DNA from 4 places in the Ferrimonas sp. YIN67 genome. Region 1 is predicted to be linked to each of the others. Evidence: predicted binding sites of a transcription regulator. Region 1 holds the regulator's gene; each other region holds the start of a gene.
The links. Region 1 encodes sigma-54, which starts transcription at its own class of promoters, with help from an activator protein. Its sites were predicted from a motif close to GTTGGCACGNNNNTNGNNT; they were not measured.
Positions count from the first base shown of each region.

Region 2: a site for sigma-54 is predicted at 1,314-1,332, ahead of AC2D8U_RS08820 (DUF3192 domain-containing protein). Genes of this name have one in related genera too.
Region 3: a site for sigma-54 is predicted at 2,166-2,184, ahead of fliE (flagellar hook-basal body complex protein FliE). Genes of this name have one in related genera too.
Region 4: a site for sigma-54 is predicted at 1,279-1,297, ahead of AC2D8U_RS07590 (flagellar assembly protein T N-terminal domain-containing protein). Genes of this name have one in related genera too.

Region 1 covers NZ_JBXVVJ010000006.1:254,851-258,069, reverse strand. Annotated here, with positions in the region: gene lptA (lipopolysaccharide transport periplasmic protein LptA) at 1-288, shown strand, start outside; gene lptB (LPS export ABC transporter ATP-binding protein) at 285-1,016, shown strand; gene AC2D8U_RS14330 (RNA polymerase factor sigma-54) at 1,075-2,544, shown strand; gene hpf (ribosome hibernation promoting factor) at 2,569-2,856, shown strand; gene ptsN (PTS IIA-like nitrogen regulatory protein PtsN) at 2,856-3,219, shown strand, end outside.
Region 2 covers NZ_JBXVVJ010000003.1:359,018-362,236, forward strand. Annotated here, with positions in the region: gene AC2D8U_RS08810 (GNAT family N-acetyltransferase) at 1-581, opposite strand, end outside; gene AC2D8U_RS08815 (DUF2789 family protein) at 660-890, shown strand; gene AC2D8U_RS08820 (DUF3192 domain-containing protein) at 893-1,276, opposite strand; gene AC2D8U_RS08825 (hypothetical protein) at 1,435-1,728, shown strand; gene AC2D8U_RS08830 (Zn-ribbon-containing protein) at 1,798-2,580, shown strand; gene exaC (acetaldehyde dehydrogenase ExaC) at 2,661-3,219, shown strand, end outside.
Region 3 covers NZ_JBXVVJ010000001.1:702,908-706,126, forward strand. Annotated here, with positions in the region: gene fliG (flagellar motor switch protein FliG) at 1-44, opposite strand, end outside; gene fliF (flagellar basal-body MS-ring/collar protein FliF) at 37-1,743, opposite strand; gene fliE (flagellar hook-basal body complex protein FliE) at 1,792-2,109, opposite strand; gene AC2D8U_RS02740 (sigma-54-dependent transcriptional regulator) at 2,210-3,219, opposite strand, start outside.
Region 4 covers NZ_JBXVVJ010000003.1:84,921-88,139, forward strand. Annotated here, with positions in the region: gene AC2D8U_RS07580 (LPP20 family lipoprotein) at 132-587, opposite strand; gene AC2D8U_RS07585 (FlgO family outer membrane protein) at 584-1,213, opposite strand; gene AC2D8U_RS07590 (flagellar assembly protein T N-terminal domain-containing protein) at 1,385-2,515, shown strand; gene AC2D8U_RS07595 (host attachment protein) at 2,652-3,083, shown strand.

The DNA of each region.
Region 1 (3,219 bases):
GGTCAGCCGGCCACCTATCAGCAGGTGATGGATAACGGCCTGCTGGCCAAGGCCCAAGCCAACGAGATCCGTTACAACATCAATACCCAGCTGCTGACCATGACGGGCAATGCCCAATTGAGTCAGGAGGGCAGCCTGGTACGGGGCGAAACCATCAGTTACAACGCGCGCCTGCAACAGCTGACGGCCCAAGGCAGTAAAGAGGAACAGATCACCACCATCTTTATGCCTCAGACTCCCGAGGAACAGGAAGCAGTGGAAGAGACCGAAGCGGAGCCGCAGCCATGAGTGGATCCGTACTGAAAGCGGAACAACTGGCCAAGAGCTACAACGGCCGCCAGGTGGTAAAGAGCGTCGGACTGGAGGTGAAAACCGGCCAGATTGTTGGCCTGTTGGGACCCAACGGCGCCGGCAAAACCACCACCTTCTACATGGTGGTGGGCCTGGTGCAAAACGACAAGGGGCGGATCAGCATCGATGATGAGGAGATCACCCTGCTGCCGATGCACTCTCGGGCCCGCAAGGGGATCGGCTACCTGCCTCAGGAGTCCTCCATCTTCCGCAAACTCAGCGTTTTCGACAACCTGATGGCGGTGCTGCAGACCCGCAAGGACCTGAGCAAGGCTCAGCGCCTGGAGAAGCTGGAGCAGTTGCTGGAGGAGTTCAACATCACCCATATTCGTGACAGCCTGGGGATGAGCCTGTCCGGCGGCGAACGTCGCCGAGTGGAGATCGCTCGCGCCCTGGCGGCCGATCCCCAGTTCATTTTGCTGGATGAACCCTTCGCCGGGGTCGACCCCATCTCGGTGATCGACATTAAGAAAATTATCCAGCATCTGAAACTGCGTGGACTGGGCGTCTTGATCACCGACCACAATGTGAGGGAAACTTTGGACGTTTGCGAATATGCTTATATCGTCAGTCATGGTGAAATGATTGCTCAGGGCGCACCGGAAGACGTCCTCAATAACAAACTGGTACGCTCCGTTTATCTGGGCGATCAGTTCAAACTCTAACGGATCCCGCTGGCCCATACCGGGATCCCAGAGTCGTACAACAAGGATCGGGCACTGAATGAAGACCTCTCTTCAGCTAAAGCTGGGACAACAGCTCACTATGACACCCCAGTTGCAGCAGGCGATCCGTCTGTTGCAACTGTCGACACTGGATCTGCAACAGGAGATCCAGGAAGCGCTGGAGTCCAACCCCCTGCTGGAGCAAACCGACGAGTTTGAGTCCGAACCCGGGGAAAACCATCAGGATGTCAGCGCATCCGACGAAAATGGCGACAGCAGCAAACCGGAAGCCTCCGAGATGGAGACCGGCGAAGCCATGGGCCAGACCGAGATGACCGACGACCTGCCGCTGGACAGTACCTGGGACGATGTCTACAGCGCTGCACCGGCCAGCCCGGCCGGTCCCGTCCGGGACGATGACGACAGCTTCTACCAGGGGGAAACCAGCGTCGATCTGCAAAGCCATCTGATCTGGCAGATGGAGCTGACCCCGATGACCGACAGGGATCGGGCCATCGCGACCACGGCCATCGACGCCATCGACGAACACGGCTACCTGACCATCAGTGCCGAAGAGATCCTCGAGGCCCAGGGCGCCGAAGATCTGGAGCTGGATGAAATCATGGCCGTGCTCAAGCGGGTCCAACAGTTCGATCCGGTCGGCTGCTGCGCCCAGGATCTCACGGACTGCCTGCTGATCCAGCTCGCTCAGTTCGATGAAACGACGCCCTGGAAAGCAGAGGCCATCAACCTGCTTCAGGAACATATGGATCTTCTTGCCAATCGGGACTTTCGCACCCTGCTGCGGCGCACTAGACTCAAAGAAGATGAGTTAAGGGCCGCTATGGAACTGATCCAATCGCTCAATCCCCGTCCCGGCAGCGCCATCGCCCCCAGCGATAGCCAGTACGTGATCCCGGACGTATCTGTCAGCAAGAAGCAGGGCCGCTGGGTTGTCGAACTCAATCCGGATTCCGTGCCGAAACTGCGCATCAACGAGCAATACGCCGCCCTGTCCAAGGGAGCGCGTAACAATGGTGACAGCCAGTTTGTCCGCGGCCACCTGCAGGATGCCAAATGGTTTATCAAGAGCCTGGAGAGCCGCAACGAGACCCTGATGAAAGTGGCCAACTGCATCGTCCAATACCAGCAAGGCTTCCTTGAATATGGTGATGAGGCGATGAAACCCATGGTGCTCAACGACGTCGCCGAGGCAGTGGAGATGCACGAATCCACCATCAGCCGGGTGACCACCCAGAAGTACATGCATACCCCGCGTGGGATCTACGAACTGAAATATTTCTTCTCCAGCCATGTCAGTACCGACGGCGGTGGTGAATGCTCCTCCACCGCTATCCGGGCCCTGATCAAAAAGCTGGTGGCCGCCGAGAGCCCGAAGAAGCCTCTCAGCGACAGCAAGATGGCACAGCTTCTCGCGGAGCAGGGGATCCAGGTTGCGCGGCGTACCATCGCCAAGTACCGGGAAGCCCTCTCCATCCCCCCCTCGAACCAGCGCAAAGTGCTCTAAGCACACCGCAACGGAGGTTAACCTATGCAGATCAATCTTACCGGGCACCACGTCGAAGTCACCGAAGCCTTGCGAGACTATGTGCATGAAAAGTTTGAGCGATTGCAACGCCATTTCGATCACATCAACAACGTTCATGTCATACTCAATGTCCAGAAGCTTCAGCAAATCGCCGAAGCCAAGCTGCATCTCAACGGGGGAGAGGTGTTTGCCACCCATGAGCATGAGAACATGTACGCAGCCATCGACGGCCTGGTGGACAAGCTGGATCGTCAAGTCATTAAACATAAAGAGAAAATTTCCAGGCACTAATGGAAATCAATGAACTACTCTCGCCGGAGCGCACCCGTTGCGTTGCCCCCGGCCTCAGCAAAAAACGGGCACTGGAGATGATCAGCGAGCTGGCATCTTCTCAGTGCCCGGAGTTGCCCCAACACGAGCTGTTTGAAAGCCTGATGGCCCGGGAAAAGATGGGCAGTACCGGGATTGGAAAAGGGATCGCCCTGCCCCATGGGCGCCTGGGCCGGATCAAAAATCCCGTGGCTGTCCTGCTTAAGTGCAACGAGCCGATAGAATTCGATTCCATCGATCAACAGCCGGTTGATCTGCTGTTTGCCCTGTTTGTCCCAGAGAACGAACACCAGGCCCATCTGGATACCTTGCGCGCTATTGCCG
Region 2 (3,219 bases), on a different contig from region 1:
CGCCCCACATGCACGGTTGAAACAACATCAAAACCCAGGCGCTCGAACATGGGCTGGAGCTCAGGCCAATAGATCATGGTAGCCATCGCCTCCAGTTGAGCTTCCCGAGCCGAAGACAATAATGCGCCAAGCAACGCCTCACCGAACCCCCGACGCTGATAGGTGGGGGCTATCGCGAAGAAGGGCAACAAGCCTGTTCGAGAGAGTTCCAATTGATCCAGGATCTCCTGCTCTCGCGCCATCCACTGTCGCGCACCGTGCCAGCCGGTCCCCAGTGCCATCTTCAAGCGCCAGTTCCACATTCGCCCCTGCCCTAGGGGGTACCCCTCGGTGAGCAGGCAACCGACGCCAATCAGGGTGCCCGCCAACTCCAAGCCAATGAAGCGCTGATTGTGTTGCCACAACTCCTGCAACTCCTCCCGGATCGCGGCCCGCAGACGCTGCTCATAGTTATCACTGGGGAAAATGGAACGAAAAAAGGGATCATCCCGGTAGGCATTGAGTAACACGGACGCTGCGATCCTCAAATCGTCAGCAGACAACTGGCGCACCTTAGGCTCAGCGGTGAGGGCCGGATCCATAGCAGGACTCCCTTAAAAACTTGATCTCTACAAACATCGGTCAAAACTTAACCCAATTGCAAGTAAAGAGTGACTGAGATGGATACCACCCCAAACGATCTGACCCACCTGTTTGCCCAGCTAGGGCTGGACCCTGAAACCACAGCGGTTGATCAATTCCTTTGTGATCACAGTTTGCAACCCTACCAGACACTGGAGGAAGCGCCGTTCTGGTCTGATTCTCAAAAAGCCTTTATCAGAGAAGAAAAAAGAAGGGATGCCGAGTGGTCTGAAGCCATCGACATCCTCGATACGCTCTTACGAGGCTGAGTTTACAAGGTCACGGACTGACGAAATGCCGTGTCCCCCCAGCCGGTCACGACACCATCCTGGAACACCACTGGGGTGCATTCATCTTTACCCGTTACCCCGTCACTCTTATTGCGATGAGTACGGTAGAACAGGACTTGCACCACGCCACCCTGTTCGCGATACAGCTCGTTGTAATCCGCCGTCCCCATGATCTCACGTACCTGAGCGACCGACATGCCCAAAGCAACCTGCTCCAAATTCCGGCGGTTCTGGGTTTGCTGGGACTCCCAGCTGCCGATGCTGTCCGGCTCCCGGTGGTGCTTTCCGCCGACGGCCACCACACAACCGTTAAGCGCCGTTACTGAAACCAAAATCAAAGTGGCTGCCATCAATTTGTTTTTCATCTCAAACTTCCTGTTATCACTGGTAGAGACGAAGATTAAACACAGATCGTGCCAATTGATATTTACCTATTAATATCAGCAGGTTAAAACTATACCTTTGCTGCCCACCGGCGAATAAGGCAAACTATTGGGAAATTTCACCACACAAGGAGGCCGCCATGGAACTTGAGATCCGTGCCGCCCTGACCCGCATGGCCGAACAGGGGCTGCCCCTCACCACCGCCGTGTTAAAAAAACACACAGGCCATCAGTACCCGTTACCCATTTTGATCAATGCCTTGCGCGCCTGGAAAGCACAGCCTCAGCCGGTCAGCGCAGCCGAGATGGCCACCGAGTCAAGCTCACCAGAGCAAGCCCGGTTAGATCTCAACGGACTCCAGCAGCAACTGCATGCCCTGCAACAGGAGGTGGCTCAACTGCGTGCCGAGGTTGCCGCCCTGAAGGCCCGCTAAGCCGGTTGATTGGCGCGGCGCCATCGCCCCGCTATACTGTCGCCCCTTTTGCTCACCACCGGAGATCCCATGTTCCTTGCCGAAGTCCGTTTTGAATGCTTTGCCGACACCACCCTGACCGCGGTGGAGCGGGCCATCAATGGCCTGATGGAGGCATGGCGCCATAACGGCCAGGTGCTGGGACGGGAGTTTCCCCTGGTGCAAAACGAAGCGGAGTTTCGACTGCGGGTGATGTGTCCAGGGGAAGACAGCCTGCACAGCCGCCACAACTCCCCCTGGGCCAAAGAGCAGTTAACCGCCCTGACCGAGGCCAAACTGCTGCAACCGAGAGTCAAGCTGCTGGGCCGGGACATCAATGCCGACCACTGCGCCGAATTCGCCCCAACGGAATGGCAGGTGCTCTACACCACCTTTGTTCACAGCTGCTCACCGATCCGAGATGGCAATACTTTTCAGCCCGTCCCCCTCTATAAGCTGCCCGCGACTTTTAACGGCGATCACAAAGCCCTGGTGAAGTGGCAAACCGAGTGGCAAGCCTGCGACGAGTTGCAGATGGCAGGCAGCGGGGCCGTGGAATTTGCCGCCCTGAACGAGATCGCTTCGGTGGACAGCGTGCTGTTCCGTCGAGGTTGGGATCTGCGCGGTCGACTGGAATACCTGACCCAAGTTCCCACCTACTACTACCTCTACCGCGTCGGCGGTGAAAGCCTGGAGCGTGAGCGCCAACGCCCCTGCCCCCGCTGCGGCAACCCGGACTGGTTGCTCGAGCAGCCACAGCACGATCTGTTTGCCTTCAAGTGCGATGCCTGCCGGATTGTCTCCAACCTCTCCTGGGATCTGCAAAAAGGGTAACGTTCGACCAAGGTCGAATTAAGTTTCGGTGTTAACGAGCGCAGCTTGATGGTTTGCTTGCCCAACGACAAGGAAGCGTCATGATCTACGCCAAACCCGGCACCGAGGGTGCCCTGTTCCAATTTCAATCCCGCTACGACAACTACATCGGTGGTCAATGGACACCACCGGTCAATGGCCGCTATTTCGATGATCCCTCACCGGTCGACGGCTCACTGATCGCCCAGGTCGCCCGCTCCGACGGCGAGGATATCAGCCTGGCTCTGGATGCCGCCCACGCCGCCCAGCTCAACTGGGGCCAAACCAGTCCCACCGAGCGCAGTAACCTGCTGCTGAAGATCGCCGATCGCATCGAGCAGCACAGGGAAACCCTGGCCTATGTGGAGACCTGGGAAAACGGCAAGGCGATCCGCGAGACCCTCAATGCCGATCTGCCCCTGTGCATCGACCACTTCCGTTACTTTGCCGGGGCGATCCGGGCTCAGCAGGGCAGCATCGGCGAGATCGACGCCAACACCACGGCCTACCATTTCCACGAGCCCATAGGTGTGGTGGGTCAGATCATCCCCTGGAACTTCCCCCTGCTGATGGCCGCCTGGAAACTGGCTCCGGCCCTGGCGGCGGGCTGCAGCGTGGTCC
Region 3 (3,219 bases), on a different contig from region 1:
GCCACATCGGACTTAGCCACCGCCGTGTTTTGGGGATCAGGCATCTTCTTCCAACCAACTCTTAATTACTTGGGTCGACAGTTCCGGCTCGTTGGCCACCAGGGCGCGGATCGCCCTGAGCATGTCGTCGTCTTTACGCAGATCCGGCAACAAAATGGAGCCATCCTCGGCATAGCCGTAATCACCACTGTCCTGACTCAGCAGGCCCAGGGTATCCGCCGAATACTGATCTTCCAGCTCTGCCAGCTCATTGTGGAATTTCGCCTTGTTAAGCTCATCCTCAGCCTTGGCCTGCTCCGGATAGAGCAGACGCTTAAGCATGGGGCGCACCACAAAGACGATCAGCACGATGATCAGCACACCCCCAAGCACCAGCTTCAGCACACGCCAGAACCAGGGCTGCTCGTAAAGCGGCAGATCCATGGGCGCCAGGGCCAGATCCGGAGCAAAGGGCACGGAAACCACCTCCAGCATATCGCCCCGCTGCGCATTGAACCCCACGCTGCCCTGCAGCAGGCGCTGAATGTTGGCCAGTTCGGCCTCACTGAGGGGCTGCATCTCGCTGGTGCCATCGGCCATTACCATAGGTTTATGATCCACCGCCACGGAGAGGCTGATCCGCTCTATCACGCCCACCTGAGAGCGGGTATGACTGACGGTGCTGTCGAGTTCAAAATTCCGGGTCGATTCACTGCGGTTGCGTCCGGAGCGGTTACGCTCACTGGCGCCCTCCCCCACCTCTTGCGGGATCTCCGAGTCCATGGGCGGCTGGTTGGTCAAAGCCCCGGGGATCCCCACAGGGCCGTTGCCCAGCTGGCTGTCCTCCACCAGCATCTCACTGCGGATCGACGCATCCGGGTTAAACCGTCGTGATGTCTCTTCCCGGGCAGAAAAGTCCATATCCACCGCCACCTGGGCCGTGTACTTGCCCAAGCCCAAAACCGGGATCAGGATGGCATCAACCTTACGCAGCACCAGCTGTTCCTGCTTGGTACGCACCTCCAGTTCGCGCCGCGTCTGGGCCGAAGCCCCGTCCTGGCTACCGGAATGCAGCAGGCGACCATGCTGATCCGTCACCGTCACCTTGTTGGGGCGCAGGCCGTGTACCGCCGAAGCGACGATGTCCACCACGGCATCCACTTCCGACTGTTTCAGTTCGGTGCCTCGGCCCAGGGTCACCACCACGGTGGCCGAGGGCTCCTGCTGCTGACGGGCAAACACATTTTGTTGCGGCAAGGCCAGGATCACGCGAGCCCGGCTGACACTGCGCAGCTCGCTGACCGCCTGAGCCAGGTTCTGCTCCTGACTGTGCTTAAGACGGGCCTGTTCCATACGCTGGCTAACGCCAAAGCCACTGTCCTGGTTGAGGAAGTCCTGAGGCGCACGGGCACCACCCAATCCTGCCCGGGTCAGCCGCAGGCGAATATCGGCAAATTGGTCTTCAGGTACCGACAGGACATTCCCCTCCAACCGATACTTGATCTTACTCTGATCGAAGAAATCCAGGGTTTCTATCAGCTCATCGGTTTCCATCGTCCCAAGGGGACGATAGCTGGGCTCCTGGGCCCAGATCATCACAAACACCGCCAGGGCCAATGAGATCGCCAGCGCCAGGATCAGCGAGATCTGGCGCAGTACGTCGACACTGCCCAAGCTGGATAAAGGATTGGATTTATGTTCTTCGATCTTGTCACCGCCGGCCACATCGGCCGACGGCAGTTGTGCTGCTTTGTCTTGCACCATCAGATCTGTTGACGCGTTCGCCCCAGCCACCACAGCACCTTAAGCCGGTTACACCGGCATATTCATAATTTCTTTGTAAGCATCGACCAGCTTATTACGCACCTGGACCGTCGCTTCGAAGGCCACACCGGCCTTCTCCTTGGCGATCATCGCATCGCCCAGGCTGACCCGGGTGTCACCCAGCTCGACACGGGTCGCCAACTCACTGGCGTTGAGCTGAAGACCATTGACGTGGCCAATGGCATCGGACAAAAAATCGCCGAAATCGCTGTTGCCAACGGTTGGCACCAGGTTGTCCCTGGAGGCTCCTGCGTCGGCCGCCATCACTTGCATCTCCGTCAGGAGAGTACCCTGTGTGATTTCCATTGTGTTCACTCTTTCTTCCGATGATTAATTGACGCTTGCGCGTGCAACGCATTCTAATGCAAGTGCTTTGCCAATGCAGCCAAAGACTTGTTCAATCCGCTCAGGCGGGCAACTCAATGCCCGCGTCCCGCATCTTGGCAAGCTTGTACCTCAGGGTACGGGGACTGAGGCCCAACTGCTCCGCCACCGCCTTGCGGCTCCCGCCACACAGTTGCAAAGTATCCAGAATGATCTGAAATTCTTTATTTTTCAACTCACTGCCTAAGCCGTTATGCTCGGTAAGTCTCACCGGGTCCCCGTCAGTCTGAACCGGGGACGGGCTGTGCGGCATCATCATGCCATCGAGGAAGAGATCCGCCTGGGTCATTCTTTCGCCTTGGCACAAGATCAGCGCCCGCTGGATCACATTGTCGAGCTCCCGAACATTGCCCGGCCAAGCATGTTGCAGCAGGCTGTGTTCGGCGCAGGACTGGAGCTGGGGCACGGTTCGACCACAACGCGTCGCGTGGTGGGCCAACAGGTGCCGGGCCAGGGGCAAAATATCTCCGGGGCGCTGGGCCAGGGCGGGCCAACTCAGGGGAAAGACGTTCAGGCGATAGAAGAGATCTTCACGAAATTGGCCGTCGGCCACGGCTTGGCTCAGATCCCGGTTAGAGGTCGCCAGCACCCGGACATCGAGTTTGACCGTCTTGCGGCTGCCAAGGCGTTCCACCTCACGCTCCTGCAGGACACGCAGCAACTTGGCCTGCAAATTCAGATCCATCTCGGTGATCTCGTCGAGCAGTATGGTTCCCCCCTGGGCCTGCTCAAACTTACCGGGACAGGCCTGGACCGCGCCGGTAAAGGCACCTTTTTCATAGCCAAACAGCGTCGCCTCGAGCATATTGTCGGGGATGGCCGCACAGTTGAGCGCGACAAAGGGCTTATCGGCCCGGGGCGACTGATCGTGGATATAGCGGGCCAGGACCTCCTTGCCTGAGCCGCTGGGGCCAAGCACCATGACGGATGCATCGGCACCGGCCACTCGCCGGGCCAGATCCAGCAACTGCTGACTGCGGGGATCCCCCACCACAGGGCCTGGTACCTTTGAAGGCGTGCACTGCAGGTAAC
Region 4 (3,219 bases), on a different contig from region 1:
AGCTTGTAACCCTCTCCGGTCTCAGCGTTCACTCCCTCTTCCCCCCTTGCTCCAGCAGCAAAAACAACAAAGGCGGCCCAGAGGCCGCCTTTGATCATCCGTTCATCGTTTGCCGGTATGCCACCGGTACGTCAGTAGTAGGTCACCTGACGGATCCGCTGCTTTGGTCGCTGCTGATAGAGTTGCCATACGGTACGGAAGTCCAGCTCCATCTCGGTGACATAACTGTCACCCACGGGATAGCTGCGCACCACCCGGGCACCTCGGATCACGCCATCAACCTGAGTACGGAACTGATCATCCAACAAAACCGCCTCCTCGACCTGGCTCTGCCCCTGGATCCGCTGACCGTAGATCTGCTCCGCCAGCTCACGATAGGCATCCAGCTTTGCCGCCCGCATCGCCCGGCGCATCTTCTCCTCATCGGTGCTGCCCAACTGAGTCGATAAAGGGGCTATCCCGGTGGCCGTTAGCAGAGGAAAGCTCTCGGGCTCAATGGTTTCATACTCCACATGACGATCCAGGGCACAACCGGCCAGCAATGCGCACCAGCCCAGGGCCAGCAGGCTTTGTATCAGCGACTTCATCTGCTCTCCTCCCACTCAATCACAGTGCCATCGGTGCGACTGGCATGACGGTATAGGCGGCCCTGCTCCATGCTCACCTGTCCCGAGGGCTGGAAAAATGCCGGTAATACCTGCCAGGGAATGCTGCTCTGGCTCGCCGCCATCACCCGGTTATTGGCAACACTGAGGATCCGGCTGTGGATCTGCACCCCTTCCCGGCTCCGCGCCACGGTGGCCACCATCACCTCATCCACGGCCATCTTGGCCGACAGCTTGGCCACATCACGGGACAGCAATAAATTGCCCTGCTCACCGATCCGTACCCGATCCGAGCCGTTGAGATCCACCAGGCTCATGCCCTGCTGGTGCAACGCCGTCACCAGCGCCTCACCCAACTGCATGGCAAAGACACTGCTGCGCTCATACTGATCCAGCATCACCGGCGTGGTCACCGCCAGAACAGGTTTACTGTCCAGACCGTTATGATGACGCAGCAGATCGGCGGCAATCCGCCCAGCCAGCTCATTGATCGCCCCGGTAGGCGGCAAAGGTTTGCCGTCATCCCCAAAGCCGTAATACGGTTGCTCATCACTCGTGGGAGCGCAGGCAGTCAACAAACCCGCCAACAATATCGCGATCCAACGCATGGTCGCCCCTCTATTTAGTCAGTTCGCCCTATTGTCCTTTGCTATCGGCGTGAAAACCATAACCTTTAGGCACACTGCTTGCTTATAATCCCCAAATCGTCCCAGAATCATCAACCGGATCCCATCTGATGAACCGATCCGGTTACCATGTCGTCAATGAAGGTCACCAAGATGCCGCACACCCTATCCCGCTCCCTGCTTGCCGCGCTGCTGTGCCTCTCCTTTACCCTGCACGGCATGCCCATAGAGATCAGCGGTGAAGCCCCGGTGATCAACAACAACGAAGAGGATGCTCGCCAGCGGGCTATTGATCGGGCACTGAGCCAAGCCGTGATGAGTCAGGGCGGGTTGGTGGACTTTACTCAGCAAAGTCAGAATGGCGTACTCGAACAGGAGCAGATGAGCTGGCAGAGTCAAAGCCAGGTGCGCTCCATGGAGTTGTTGTCGGAACAGCGTCGTGGCGATATGTATACCGTGCACCTGCTGGTCGAGCTGGAGCCCATCCTCAATAGCGGCTGCCAGGGCCTGGTGGGCCGGGCGGCCATTTCCATTCCCCGCGCTCAGGTGCGCTACCGGGAACAACTGGTACCTGGCGGCCTATATGAACTGGACGCCGCCCTCAGCCGCCTGCTCACCAATGTGATCAGCGGCGAAGCCCGTAACGCCTTTGCGCGTGCCCGAGACGATCTGCGCCTCGATCTACTCTCTCCCAACCCCGATTGGATCGTCAACCTGGGGGAGCAGGACCGCAGTCAATATGTGCTCAACGTGATCCTCGACGACATCAGTATCGACCGGCCCGACAAGCTGTTGGGCCTGTTCGAGCGCGACGCCACCCGCACCATCGCCATCGAAGGCCGACTCTATGACGCCTTCAGTGGGGAAAAGATCTGGCAGCAACGCTACCGCAGCGCCGCCGGCTGGCCCTATCAACGCCAGGAGATCGCCGACACCGCCACCGAGCGCTTCTGGAGCAGTGACTTCGGCGCCGAGTTACGCCGCCTGAGCCTGGATCTCGTGGCCGATGTCGATCGCCTGCTCGCCTGCCAGCCCCTGCAGGGGCGCATCGTCTCCCTCAATCAGGACAGTGCCATCATCGATCTGGGACTGCGCAACGGCGTCCGTCCCGGCGACCGACTGCAGCTGGTGCAACAATATACCCAGGCCAACCAGTCCTGGGGCCAGGACAGCGGGATCAGCCTGATCCTGGAGCAGGTCCGTCCCGACTCGGCCCGAGCACGGATCGAAGGTCGCGGTGCTGAATTTGGCGTACAGATCGGTGACTGGGTACAACGCCAGTAACCCAGCCAAGAGCGTCCCCCAGCCTCCCCTTAAAGGCACAGCAGCTATACTCGAAGACAGCGGGCAGTTTCTGCCGCCCACGGCGTTGGGCACGGAACAAGGCTGCCCTTCGTCCAACCAATAAGGGGAAATGACCATGCCGAACACTTGGGTTGTCGTTGCCGATAGCAGTCACGCTCGCTTCTTTACTAACGAGCAGGCCAGTGGCCCTATCATCGAACAGCAGGGGATCAGCTTTCCCGAAGGACGTGCCCACCCAGGGGATATCGTCGCCGATCGTCAGGGCCGAAACCGCAGTGGTCAAAACACTCACGATATGGGCCACGAACAACAAGCAATGCGGGAAGTGCGCAGCCGCTTTGCCGCCAACATCTGTCAAACCCTGGAGCAGGCCCGCAACGAAGGTGAGATGAACAAACTCTATATCGTTGCCCCGCCCCAGTTCCTTGGTGAACTCCGTCGACACCAAAGCAAACCGTTGCAACAGACGATCCAAGGAGAGGTGGCCAAAAACCTCGCCATCAGCGATATCGACACCATCCGCAACAGCCTGCCGAAACGCCTGTAGGCTTCCCGATACCACCAACCCCCGATTTGACCTGGCTCTCCTTCCCGATAGCCAGGTCAAACCGGGCACGCCCACTCACCGAATCGTTCACAAACTGCGCAATCGCTTCTTAAGCCTTTCATTTACACAAAAAATG